DNA from 3 places in the Subtercola boreus genome. Region 1 is predicted to be linked to each of the others. Evidence: predicted binding sites of a transcription regulator. Region 1 holds the regulator's gene; each other region holds the start of a gene.
The links. Region 1 encodes HrcA, which represses chaperone genes, less so after heat shock. Its sites were predicted from a motif close to TTNGCACTCGNNNNNNNCGAGTGCNAA; they were not measured.
Positions count from the first base shown of each region.

Region 2: a site for HrcA is predicted at 2,213-2,239, ahead of FB464_RS07465 (Hsp20/alpha crystallin family protein). Genes of this name have one in related genera too.
Region 3: a site for HrcA is predicted at 1,415-1,441, ahead of groL (chaperonin GroEL). Genes of this name have one in related genera too.

Region 1 is NZ_VFOO01000001.1:1,731,009-1,735,236, forward strand. It holds gene dnaJ (molecular chaperone DnaJ) at 1-699, opposite strand, end outside; gene hrcA (heat-inducible transcriptional repressor HrcA) at 758-1,780, opposite strand; gene FB464_RS08155 (DUF4870 domain-containing protein) at 1,952-2,356, shown strand; gene FB464_RS08160 (DUF4870 domain-containing protein) at 2,410-2,811, shown strand; gene FB464_RS08165 (coproporphyrinogen-III oxidase family protein) at 2,851-4,131, opposite strand; gene FB464_RS08170 (DUF1990 domain-containing protein) at 4,141-4,228, opposite strand, start outside.
Region 2 is NZ_VFOO01000001.1:1,590,934-1,595,161, forward strand. It holds gene FB464_RS07455 (DUF2075 domain-containing protein) at 1-217, opposite strand, end outside; gene FB464_RS07460 (nucleotide pyrophosphohydrolase) at 204-524, opposite strand; gene FB464_RS19755 (hypothetical protein) at 1,058-1,234, shown strand; gene FB464_RS07465 (Hsp20/alpha crystallin family protein) at 1,723-2,154, opposite strand; gene FB464_RS07470 (TMEM175 family protein) at 2,287-2,961, opposite strand; gene FB464_RS07475 (alpha/beta fold hydrolase) at 3,164-3,697, shown strand; gene FB464_RS07480 (phosphohydrolase) at 3,721-4,228, shown strand, end outside.
Region 3 is NZ_VFOO01000001.1:393,337-397,564, forward strand. It holds gene FB464_RS01925 (DUF3263 domain-containing protein) at 111-413, shown strand; gene FB464_RS01930 (LytR C-terminal domain-containing protein) at 433-987, shown strand; gene FB464_RS01935 (cold-shock protein) at 1,134-1,337, shown strand; gene groL (chaperonin GroEL) at 1,488-3,107, shown strand; gene FB464_RS01945 (hypothetical protein) at 3,495-4,001, shown strand; gene FB464_RS01950 (sensor histidine kinase) at 4,009-4,228, opposite strand, start outside.

The DNA of each region.
Region 1 (4,228 bases):
CACCTCGCCCTGGGAGGGCATCTGCAGGCGGAGGCCGGTGTCGACGCCCGCGGGGATGTCGACGGGAATGGTGCGGCGGGCGCGCACGCGGCCCTGGCCCTGGCAGGTGACGCAGGGGGCCGGGATGATCGTGCCATACCCACGGCAGGTGCCGCAGGGCGAGCTCGTCATCACGTTGCCGAGCAGCGAACGCACGGTGCGGGAGATCTGGCCCGTTCCGTGGCAGATGTCGCACGTCACCTCATGCGTGCCCGGCTGGGCGCAGGAACCCTGGCAGGTCTCGCAGAGGATCGCGGTGTCGACCTCGAGGTCGCGGTGGGTGCCGAAGATGACCTCGCTGAGGTCGACCTCGACGCGGAGCAGGGCGTCCTGCCCGCGTTCGGCACGCGAGCGGGGGCCGCGCTGGCCGCCCTGCTGCCCGCCGAAGAAGGTCTCGAAGATGTCGCCGAAACCGCCGAAACCCTGGGCTCCGCCGCCACCGCCGCCGAAACCGGCCTGCGGTCCGCGATCGTAGCTCTGGCGCTGCCCGGGATCGCTCAGCACGTCATAGGCGTGGGTCACTGCCTTGAAGCGCTCCTCAGCATCCGGAGCAGAGTTCACGTCAGGGTGCAGTTCGCGGGCGAGCCGACGGTAGGCCTTCTTGATCTCGTCGGGGGTCGCGGTGCGTTCGACACCGAGAACGTCGTAGTGGTCAGCCACGAAGGGCTTCTCCTTTGTTTGGTGAGTGAAGGGGAAAGTGTGGAGGAATATTCCGGGGCTAGTTCTCGCCCAGGGTCTTCGAGAGGTAGCGGGCGACCGCGCGGACGGCCTGGATGTTCGTGGAATAGTCCATGCGGGTCGGTCCGAGTACGCCGAGCCTCGCCAGCGCGGTGCCGGCCCCGCTGTAGCCGCTCGCGAGCACCGAGGTCTCGGCCAGGCCGAACGGCGCGTTCTCGCGACCGATCCGCACCGACATCCCGTGCTGGTCGGCCTGCATCTCGCTGAACAGCCGAAGCAGCACGACCTGCTCCTCGACGGCCTCGAGCACCGGGAGGATGCTGCCGGCGAAGTCACCCTCGGTGCGGACGAGATTCGCTGCCCCGGCGATGATGAGCTTCTCCTGCCGGTTCGCTGTGACCTGCTCGATGAGCGCCCTGCTGACCGCGGCGACGGAAGCCCGCCGGTCGTGGCTGAACTGGTCGCTGAGCTCGGCGAGGCGCGCGGCCGCGGCATCGAGGCCGAGGCCCGAAGCCGAGGCGTTGGCCTTCGTGCGGAGATCGGCCAGGAACGCGTCGTCGATGTCGGCGGGCACCTCGACGATGCGCTGCTCGACGTGGCCCGTGTCGGTGATGACGACGGTCAGCATGCGAAGGGGTGCCAGGGCGACGACCTCGATGTGGCGCACCTTCGCGGTGGAGAGCGACGGGTACTGCACCATCGCGACCTGCTGGGTGAGCTGGGAGAGCAGGCGCACCGTTCGCGCGAGCACGTCGTCGAGGTCGACGGATGACCCGAGGAACGTCTCGATGGCCTGCCGTTGCGCAGCGGTGAGCGGCTTCAGCTCGGAGAGATGGTCGACGAAGAGCCGGTAGCCCTTGTCCGTGGGGATGCGGCCCGAAGAGGTGTGCGGAGCCGTGATGAGCTCCTCCTCCTCGAGGAGGGCCATGTCGTTCCGGATGGTCGCGGCCGAGACGCCGAAGGAATGCCTGTCGACGATGGACTTCGAGCCGACGGGTTCGCGGGACTCCACATAGTCGTGCACGATGACGCGCAGGACTTCGAGGCTGCGTTCGGAGACCATGACGCCCCACCTTCCTCGACCGGCTTAGCACTCCCGTGATCAGAGTGCCAATTATATAACGACGGATGCGCAAGGTCTGCCCCCGTCGACGACACGCTGAGCATAAATCATTGCCCCGGGCCGGTCACTGGCGCTATCTTGTGCTTATCTCTGCCCAGAAAGGAGACCCCGTTGTCCGATCCGACCGCTTCGCAACCCGCCCAGCCGCCCGCGGCTCCCCTCTCAGCCGAAGACGACAAGCTGTGGGCCAGTCTCTCCCACTTCGGCAACATCATTCCGCTGGTTCCCGCCCTGGTCATCCACCTCGTCTTCAAGGACCGCGGGCCCCGCGTGAGGCAGGAGAGCACGGAAGCCCTCAACTGGACGATCAACGTCACCGCGGCGATCGTCGTGCTGAACATCCTGTCGGCCATCCTCGGTTTCGTCCCGTTCGTGGGCTGGATCCTGGCCCTCCTGCTCGGCCTCGTGCTCTGGGCCGTCGTCATCGTCAACCTCGTCTTCGCAATCATCGGCGGCGTGCGGGTGAACGGCGGCGGCAGCTACCGCTACCCCGTCAACTACCGCTGGATCAAGTAACACCTCCCTTCCCGACGTCCCTCGATATCGTCATCCAACGAAAGGCCCCACCCATGAGCGACTACCCTCCCAAAGGCCCGCCCACTCCCCCGCCGGCCGCGCCCGGCTACCCCGCGGTGGCACCCATGCGCCCCGAAGACCAGCGCCTCTGGTCGACCCTCATCCACGTCGGCGGCATCATCTTCGGGTTCCTCCCGGCGCTGATCGGCTACCTGGTGCTGAAGGACCGGGGTGAGTTCATCCGCGAGCACACGAAGACGGCGCTCAACTTCCAACTGACGATCCTGATCGGCTACATCGTGGGTTACATTCTGACGATCGTGCTCATCGGCGCCGTCATCGTGCTCGCGGTCTGGATCATCAGCATCGTCTTCGCGATCATCGCCGCAATCGCCGCGAACAAGGGCGAGGGCTACACCTACCCGAAGTGGTGCGCGATCCAGTTCATCAAGTAGCGCCTGCCGAGCGCCCCGGTCATCGATCGGGGCGCCCGGTCAGGTGAGGCGGCGCACCACTGCGTCAGCCAGCAGCCGCCCCCGCAGGGTCAGTTCCACTGATCCGCGGAGGGCGGCTCTTCCGTCTATCAGGCCGTCGGCGATGAGACCAGCGATCTGCTGCCGGGCTTCTGCTGCCAGGGTCGCGATGGGGAGGCCGGATCGGATGCGCGCCAGCAGCAGCACGCGCTCGATCTCCCTCGACTCCCCGTCGGGCGTCTCGCGGCCCGCGGCGGGTGAGTGACCGGAGAGGATGCGTTCGGCATAGGCCGCCGGGTGCTTCACGTTCCACCAGCGGGTGCCGCCCACATGGCTGTGCGCGCCGGGACCGATGCCCCACCAGTCGTGACCCTGCCAGTAGGCGAGGTTGTGGCGGGAACGGAACTCGCTCGTCGGTGTGGCGGGGCCGGTGAGGGCGTCGGCGTTGGGCGTCGCGGGGGCAGCGGACGCTGAGCGCGCCCAGTTGCTCACCTCGTACCACTCGTAGCCGGCGCTGGAGAGCCGCGCATCCGCCAGCTCGTACATGTCGGCCTCGAGGTCGTCGTCGGGCACGGGGTACACGCCCGACCGGATCTGGCGGGCCAACTTGGTGCCCTGCTCCACGATGAGGGCGTAGGCAGAGAGGTGGTCGGGCTGCATCGCGAGGGCGGCATCGAGCGAGCGCTCCCAGTCGCCGAGCGACTCCCCCGGCGTGCCGTAGATGAGGTCGACGCTCACCTGGAGTCCGGCGTCCCGCGCCCACTGCACGACCTCCGGCACACGCTCAGGGTCGTGGGTGCGGTCGAGCGTCTTCAGAACGTGCGGTACTGCCGACTGCATGCCGAAACTCACGCGCGTGAAACCGGCCGCGGCGAGCTCGACGAGGTAGCGGGCATCCACCGAGTCGGGGTTCGCCTCTGTGGTGACCTCGGCGCCCAGCGCGAGACCCCACGCGTCGTCGACGGAGCGCAGCATCTGGACGAGCTGCGCGCTCGGCAGCAGGGTGGGCGTTCCGCCGCCGAAGAAGACGGTCGAGACGGGGCGCTCGTCGATGCCCGAGCGCGTGAGCACGTCGGCCGCGAGACCGACCTCGAGCACCGCCTGGCCGGCGTAGTCCACCTGCTTGACTCCGCGCAGTTCGCTCGATGTGTAGGTGTTGAAATCGCAGTAGCCGCAGCGCACGCGGCAGAACGGCACGTGCAGGTAGACGCCGAAGGGATGCCCGTGGCTCAGCTCTGCGGCGGACCCGGGCAGCAGCCCGTCGAGCGGCGCGGGGTCGCCGAGCGGGAGGGCGCTACCCACGGGGGCCCGTCACGACGTGCGGGCCGGCAGCAGGGCGCGGAGGTACTGCCTGGTCGCCTTGCGCTGCTGCCAGCGTACGAACGGTGTGCCGAGCCGG
Region 2 (4,228 bases), 140 kb from region 1:
TTGTAAGGTGGGCGCGGTCTGGGTTACTGAGGTGCTGGTTGATTCTGGATGTCGCGTTGAGCGATTCGCCGACGTAGACGTTGCGCAGGCGGGGGTTGCTCGCCGCGTCGTCGAGGACGTAGACCACCGGCCAGTTGCTGTTGCGCTCACTGAGCGGGGTCCACGCCGCCAACCCGCCCTTGGTGAAGTCGAAGCTGGTGAGGTCAAAGGGCGTCATACCTGGCGCTGCTCCCCCGGGCCTTGTCGACCGGGTATTTCTGGCGGGTGATCTCCAGCTTGTCTCGCACGAGCTGCGCGGGGTCTGCACCGATGCGGTCGGCGAGCAACAGGCAGTAGGTCAGCACGTCGGCGAGTTCTTCGCGCACCCGGTCGGGCGCAGCATCCGGAGCCCACTGGAAGCACTCGAGCAGCTCGCCGGCCTCGATCGCGATGCTCTTGGCGAGGTTCTCCGGTGTGTGGAACTGGGCCCAGTCGCGCTCGGCGACGAAGGCGGCGAGTTCGTCGCGCAGCGGCTGGTCAACCATTTCGTCAGGCTAGCAGGGTCGTTGGCTGAGATCAGACGACCCGCGTTGGCAGCCCAACCTGTATGATGAGTACTAATCATGTTACGTCGCTCTCACCGTTGCCCGCTGATCCTTTGGGTGCTGGGTGGCATAGCGATCGGTGCGATCGCGCGAGGCTTCTTCCCCCCGTTCACACTCGACGACCCGTTCTGGCGTCAATTCTGGAGCGGACCGCCTGCCGCCGGAATCTTCGCGCTTCTCGGTGCGGGTGTCGCCTTCGCTGCGGCCCGCGTCGGTGCGCGAACTGCGCGACGTAGTGCTGAGCGACAAGAGTGGTGGGATCGAGCCGAATGGGCTCTGAACCTCGCACGTTCGCGAGTGGGCTCCGACCGCGACCTCGGGCTCCGAACGCTTGCAGTGCTGCAGAGCGACGCAACCGCGACCGAATTACAGATGATTGTCGCCGTGACAGAGTCCGTCGTCGGTGGGGACGATCTTCCAGATGTGGACATTCCGTCACCACTCGCCCAGAATTGACCTAGGAGGTACCGATCGTGAGTGAGTCCAAGCGCCCCAGCGTGTTAGCGGGGCTGATCGCCGAAGGCAAGGCCGATCCCATCACTGCTGAAGAGCGCGCCATCGTTGCCGAGATCAGGGCGTACTACGAGAAGAAGTTCGGGCGCCGTGCCGACGGCGGCTCAGCCGACCGGGGCATTCCCAAGTCAGCCTGACTGCTCGTCTCAGTCGACCCGAACACCAAGAGCCGGGCCGGCTGCGAGCCCTCCTCGGCTGAAACTTGCGCTCATCGCCCATTCGAGCAGAGGCATTCGAACCGAGAGAACGACGGAGGGAAGCGAGCCGTTCTCGAGCTCGCTTCCCTCCGTTCTGAGTGCGGTTATGGGTACTGCGGGGGCGACCTGGTCCACGGGTCGACCGTCGAGGCACGCACCACGCCTTTCGGGCCCCCGGGAGCTGCTGAGCGGTGACGCGGGTGGTCCGGGCGATCTGTGGTGCAGCCGGTTTTCACTACTGAGGGCCAGTTCTCGCGGATGATCATCCAGAAGGCGAGGTCGACGAGTTCCTGATCGCCGGAGACGATTTCTGCGAACCGCTCATCGACCGACTCTTTCGACACGGAATCGGCTGTATACACGCGCACAACACCTCCCATCCTGCGCGTGGGGGGCCGGAGGTGGGAGACTCCACCCCCGGCCGTCCGTCAGACGGAGATCGTCTTCTGTTCGGCGGCCCTGTCAGGTGTGCCGACCTGGATCTTGCGGGGTTTCGCTTTCTCGCTGACCGGGATGATCACCGACAGCACCCCATTGTCGTAGGTTGCCGAGATGCTCTCCGATGCGACGCCCTCGCCGAGACTGAACTGGCGGAGGTAGGTGCCGTTGGGTCGCTCCTGCACCAGCCACTTCGCGCCCTCCTGGGTCGCGGCGGTGCGCTGGGCGCGAATGGTGAGCAGCTGACCGTCCACATCCACGTCGACGGAGCCCGGGTCGATGCCGGGGAGGTCGGCGTTCAGAATGTACCGGTCGCCGTCTCGATAGAGATCGACGGGCATGAACTTCGGCCCCGGGCGGAACTGGAGCAGGTTGCCGGTGAGGCGGTCCAGTTCGCTGAAAGGATCAAAAGACATTGCCATAATGAGGATTCCCCTTCCACGTGTGTGAGTCGGTGTGACTCAATTTCTGCAGAAAATGCTAGCACTCGATCCCTGAGAGTGCCAACAACTTTTCGGCAGAAATTTGGCGGCGTGCCACCGACCGCGCCAACCTCAGTCGTCTTCCGTCGGCTCCGACGCTGCGGGCTCCCGCGCCTCGGGGTCCGGCGCCGCGGCCGCCTCGCGCTCGAAGAGCCGCGCCAGCAGGAACGCCGCCGCAACGACGAGGTACAGCACGAGGGCCGCGAGGGGCGAGAAGATCGCCACGACGACGCTTACCACCGCGACGATGAGGGTGCCGGCCGAGTACAACGCGTGCCGCCGCATCCACGCGACATCCGTGGCGGTGTTCAGCAGCTCCGGATGCCGTGCCAAGTAGAGGTCGAGAGCGACCCACGGCAGGCTGATCACCGCGGCCACGACGGCGAAGACGACCATGGCGGCGAACTGGGCGTCGTGGTCGCCCTCGGTCAGGGCGTCGGAGATGAGCGCGGTGGGCCAGGGCACGAGGGAGGCACCGAGCAGCAGGCCGAGGTTCAGAACCAGCAGAACAGGGGTGGTCCGGGAGACCCGCGCCAGCTCCTCGTTGTGGTTCAGCCAGATGATGCCGATCGTGAAGAAGGCGGCGAGGTAGGCGAGGTAGGTGGGCCAGTGGTCGAGCAACTGCTCGGGCGACTGGGCACCGCTCGGCAGAAGGTCCAGCACGAGCAGCGTCATGACGATCGCGAGCACCGCGTCGCTGAACGCCTCGAGCCGGCCGATTCCGTTGCGCTTCGTCAGGATCCCCATGCCACGAATCTAGCCATGATGCGGTGAGACGGGTAAAGATCATCCGGATCCCGCGGTGAGCAGGAAAGGATCAAAACTCACGGCTTCGCGAGAATGGCTGCGCCGAGACATCCTCGTCGCTGAGATCTGGCGGCGGACCGGGTGAGAGGCGGGGGCGGGCAGGTGCGCCGGTTCGGCGGCGCGCTCTCGTATATTGGGAGCAATGAGCGAGAAACAGATATTCACGTCGGGCGAGCGATCCTTCGCATTTGCGGTTGAAGGGACGGGCCCTGCGCTCGTGCTCGTGGCCGACCGGGGATCCGACCTCGATGGCCTCGGGACGATCTCCCACCTTGTCTCCGCAGCAGACTTTCGCGTGGTGCGCATCGAGACCGACACGGCACAGGATGTCGTCGACGTGCTCGACGGTCTCGACATCGAACATGCGTGGATCGGTGGCCACGGCAGCGGCGGAGTGGTTGCACGTACCGTTGCCATCGAGAACCACGATCGCGTGAACGGCGTGCTGCTGCTGGGCGTGGATGACGGGGCGCCTGCGCTGGCCGAGGGCATTCCGGTGCTTGTTGTGCAGGCGACCGACGATGACGTCACTCCCCCGGCCAACGGCACGGCTCTGCGCGACTCCGCCCCGGGGCTTGTGAGTGTCGTCGAGATCGAAGGCGGGGGTCACCGGTTCCCCGAGACGCGCGCTGGGGAGACCGCCTGGGCGATTGAGGACTACCTCGACTGGGACTGAGCCGCCCTCGCTAGGCTCGAACCATGTCAGACGGATTCGACGCCGCACAGCTCGCCGATCATCCGACCGGCCGTGAAACGGTTGCGGCGGCGCGCGCGATCGCGACCATCGCCCACCACGATCAGGTCGACAAGCTCGGGGCCGCCTACATCGAGCATCCGGGGCGCGTTGCTGCGCAGCTCAGCGATCCCACCGAGGTCGCTGCGGCGTGGTTGCACGACGTCATCGAAGACACGGAGATCACGGCCGAGAACCTGCTCGCTGCGGGGATCCCTGCTGCCGTCGTCGAGGCGGTCGTACTGCTGACGCGCACGGACGACGTTTCGCCTGCCGACTACTACGCGGCCATCCGCAGGAATCCAACGGCGCTGGCGGTGAAGCTCGCCGACATCAACGACAACACCGCGCCCTGGCGGGTCGAACAGCTTGACCCGGAGACGCAGAGTCGGCTGGCGGCCAAGTACGCCAGGGCGCGGGCGCTTCTGACCGACCAATCAGGGGCGGGTGGGCACGCTCTCGCCGAACCCGGTC
Region 3 (4,228 bases), 1.3 Mb from region 1:
AGCACGCTGGTGCGGCGGGAATTCAGCGCCGCGCCGTACATCTGCTGCCAAGGTGCCGCGCCCTAGAATGGGCCGAACCAGCGGCAGAACGGGTAGGAGGGAGCAGGGCGATGGCAGACACCGGAACCAGTCCCGCGCCCGAATCCTCCCGCGCCGGCTCCTCGCCGCTCCCCGAACGCGACCAGCGCATCCTCGAGTTCGAACGCACCTGGTGGACGCATGCGGGAGCGAAGGAACAGGCCATCCGCTCGGAGTTCGGTCTCTCCGCGGCGCGGTACTACCAGCTGGTGAACGCCCTGCTCGACTCCCCGGTCGCCCTGGCGTTCGATCCGATGCTCATCAGACGGCTCCAGCGCGTGAGAGACACCCGAACGGCAGCCCGCGCTGCCCGTCTCCTTCCGCCCGGCGAATAAGAACGGTCCCTCCGCACCAATGGCTTCAGAACCCAGCGACTCCTTCGACAACCTGCCGGCCGACGTCGTGCGCCGTGGCGTGCACCGTGGGCCCCGTCCCCGTGGCCGGGGCTGGATCACGTTCGCGTGGGCGGCGCTCGCCACCGGTGTCCTCGTGGGTGCGGGTGCCCTCGGGCTGAATCTCATCAACACCGATCTCTCCGGTTCCGATTCGTCGTCGGCCGGCGGGGCGGTCTCGAGCGACCCGGCAACGGTGACACCGACCCCCACGGTGGTTCCGACGGTGGATCCGGCCATCCCCGTCACCATCCTCAACGGCACGGATGTCTCGGGCCTCGCCACCCGGGCCGGTGGGCAGGCGACAGATGCCGGCTGGTCGGTCAGCACCGAGGCGAATGCGAGCGCAACAGACGTGACGACGTCGACCGTCTTCTACTCCGGCGCCGATGACGAGGGTGCAGCCAAGGGCCTCGCGGAGAGCCTCGGAGGCATCGCCGTCGCAGTCTCCGACCAGTACGAGGCCGGTACTCTCACCGCGGTGCTCGGAACCGACTACACCGACCCTGCCGGCTAGGCCGCCGTCCCGTCATATTTCGGGATTGTTTAATCCTTGTTGAGTTGTGATCACGAGACCGCATTCTGCTTCGTTGCACCGTTTTACTGGGAAACGGGTCACTTCAGTCGGAGTGATGGTGAGCAACACAGCAACAGGGAGTAACAATGGCGAACGGAACCGTCAAGTGGTTCAACGCTGAAAAGGGCTACGGCTTCATCACGGTCGAGGGCGGTGGGCAGGACGTCTTCGTGCACTACTCGGCTATCGACATGGGCGGCTACAAGGTGCTCGAAGAGGGCCAGCAGGTGATCTTCGAGGTGGGTACCGGATCGAAGGGTCCGCAGGCGGAGTCGGTGCGGCTCGCATAACCCCGGCCGGGCATCCGATCTGCCTCTCGTCCTCTGGGCGTCACTTGCACTCTCACCTGTCGAGTGCCAGTATTGGTTTAGCACTCGTGCACGCTGAGTGCTAAACCTTTATGAATCTTTCATGACGCCCGGGAGGGACGAGAAACACACATGGCAAAGATTATTGCTTTCGACGAAGAGGCCAGACGCGGCCTCGAGCGTGGACTCAACATTTTGGCTGACGCCGTCAAGGTGACGCTCGGCCCGCGCGGCCGCAACGTCGTCCTCGAGAAGAAGTGGGGCGCCCCCACGATCACGAACGACGGTGTCTCCATCGCCAAGGAGATCGAGCTCGACGACCCGTACGAGAAGATCGGCGCGGAGCTCGTCAAAGAGGTCGCGAAGAAGACCGATGACGTCGCCGGTGACGGAACGACCACTGCGACCGTCCTCGCCCAGGCCCTGGTCCGCGAAGGCCTGCGCAACGTCGCAGCCGGTGCAGACCCGATCAGCCTGAAGAAGGGCATCGAGAAGGCTGTCGCGGCCGTCATCGCCGAGCTCGTCGCCAACGCGAAGGAGATCGAGACCAAGGAAGAGATCGCGGCCACGGCCTCCATCTCCGCCGGCGACCCCGAGATCGGTGCACTCATCGCCGAAGCCATCGACAAGGTCGGCAAGGAAGGTGTTGTCACCGTCGAGGAGTCGAACACGTTCGGCACCGTCCTCGAGCTGACCGAGGGCATGCGCTTCGACAAGGGCTACCTGTCGCAGTACTTCGTGACCGACCCCGACCGCCAGGAAGCCGTCTTCGAAGACCCCTACATCCTGATCGTCAACTCGAAGGTCTCGCAGATCAAAGACCTGCTGCCGATCGTCGACAAGGTCATCCAGGCCAACAAGCAGCTGCTGATCATCGCTGAAGACGTCGATGGCGAAGCACTCGCCACGCTCGTCGTCAACAAGATCCGTGGCATCTTCAAGTCGGTCGCCGTCAAGGCTCCCGGCTTCGGCGACCGCCGCAAGGCGCAGCTGCAGGACATCGCCATCCTCACCGGCGGACAGGTCATCTCGGAAGAGGTCGGCCTCAAGCTCGAGAACGTGACGCTCGACCTCCTGGGCCGTGCCCGCAAGGTCGTCATCACCAAGGACGAGACCACGATCGTCGAGGGTGCTGGCGACAGCGAGATGATCGCCGGTCGCGTGCAGCAGATCCGCAACGAGATCGAGAACACCGACAGCGACTACGACCGTGAGAAGCTCCAGGAGCGTCTCGCGAAGCTCGCTGGTGGCGTCGCCGTCATCAAGGCCGGAGCCGCGACCGAGGTCGAGCTCAAGGAGCGCAAGCACCGCATCGAAGACGCCGTGCGCAACGCCAAGGCCGCCGTCGAAGAGGGCATCGTCGCCGGTGGTGGCGTCGCACTCATCCAGGCTGGCAAGACCGCGTTCGAGAAGCTCGAGCTGGTCGGCGACGAGGCAACCGGGGCGAACATCGTCAAGGTCGCCATCGACGCTCCGCTCAAGCAGATCGCTGTCAACGCGGGTCTCGAGCCCGGTGTTGTCGCCGAGAAGGTGCGCAACCTGCCCACCGGCCACGGCCTCAACGCCGCAACCGGCGAGTACGTCGACATGCTCCTCGCGGGAATCAACGACCCGGTGAAGGTCACGCGCTCTGCTCTGCAGAACGCCGCATCCATCGCCGGACTGTTCCTCACGACCGAGGTCGTCGTCGCTGACAAGCCCGAGCGCAACCCCGCACCCGTGGGCGACCCGTCGGGCGGAATGGACTTCTAAGTCCCTTCTGACCAGCAGTTACAGCGGGTCGGTCTCTTCGGAGGCCGGCCCGCTTCTTCTATGCCCGTTGGGGAATATATCGTCCTGCTGTTGCGGTTCCCAGAGAACTGTGGCTAGTGTGGGCAACCGCGGCAGTCAGCCGCAGACGAATTTTCGAGACGCCCGAGGAGGTGAGCCAGATGACGAACCCAGCAACAGATGCTTGTGCAGCAGCTGCACGTGCGAAGCGATTCCGCCGCACCGAAGCATTCAACGCCAGCGCACCAGCGCCTCTCATCTCGGCTCCAACCCCGGCCATCGTCGTCGCCGCCTGACTCAGGCGATCTTCTGACGGTCCTCGCGGGGAGAGCCACTTCGCTCACTCTTCCTCCGAAGGACTTTCATCTCATGTTCCGCGTCTCCGAGCGGAGCGACGACCTGTCGCTGCTGCTCTTCTCAACCACCGACCCCGTCTCGTGGGTCGACCCCGAACAGTTCGGCCGCGGCATCGCGTCGGGCAGCCTTCGCCGTGAGTGGACCTGGCTGGCCTTCGTCGACGACGACCCGCTCTCGGCCCCGGTCGCCCGGGCCGTCTGGTGGGCCCCTGCCGGCTCCGTGCATCCGGTCGAACTCCGCTGCCTGATCGTGGACCCCGGCGTACCGCATCCTGAGCTCTGGGGAGCGGCGCTCATCCGGTCGGCACATCGTGCCTTCCGCGCGGCCGGAGCTCTCTTCGACCCGGTTGTCGTGATCGGCGCCCTGACCGGCGGGCAGCAGGATGCCGCCGCCCGGGCGGCGGTCGCGTGGCGCCGGGAGGCGGCGGCTCAGGCCGGCGCGACCGTCGAGCTGCGGAGCCGCACAGCGGCGACGCCCGCTGCTGCCTCCCACGTCCCCGCGGCACTGGCTGCCCGGTGACCCCGCGTCAGGAGGCGGCGGGCGCGGGGGAGGCGGAGGCCGGCGCCTCGGGCGCAGCGAGGGGGAGGCTGACCCGGAAGGTCGCGCCGCCGCCAGCCGTCTCGAGGGCTTCGACGGTGCCGTTGTGGGCCGCGATGATCGACGCGACGATGGCCAGGCCGAGCCCGCTGCCACCCGTCTCGCGGGTTCGCGACGAGTCTGCGCGCCAGAACCGCTGGAAGATCTTC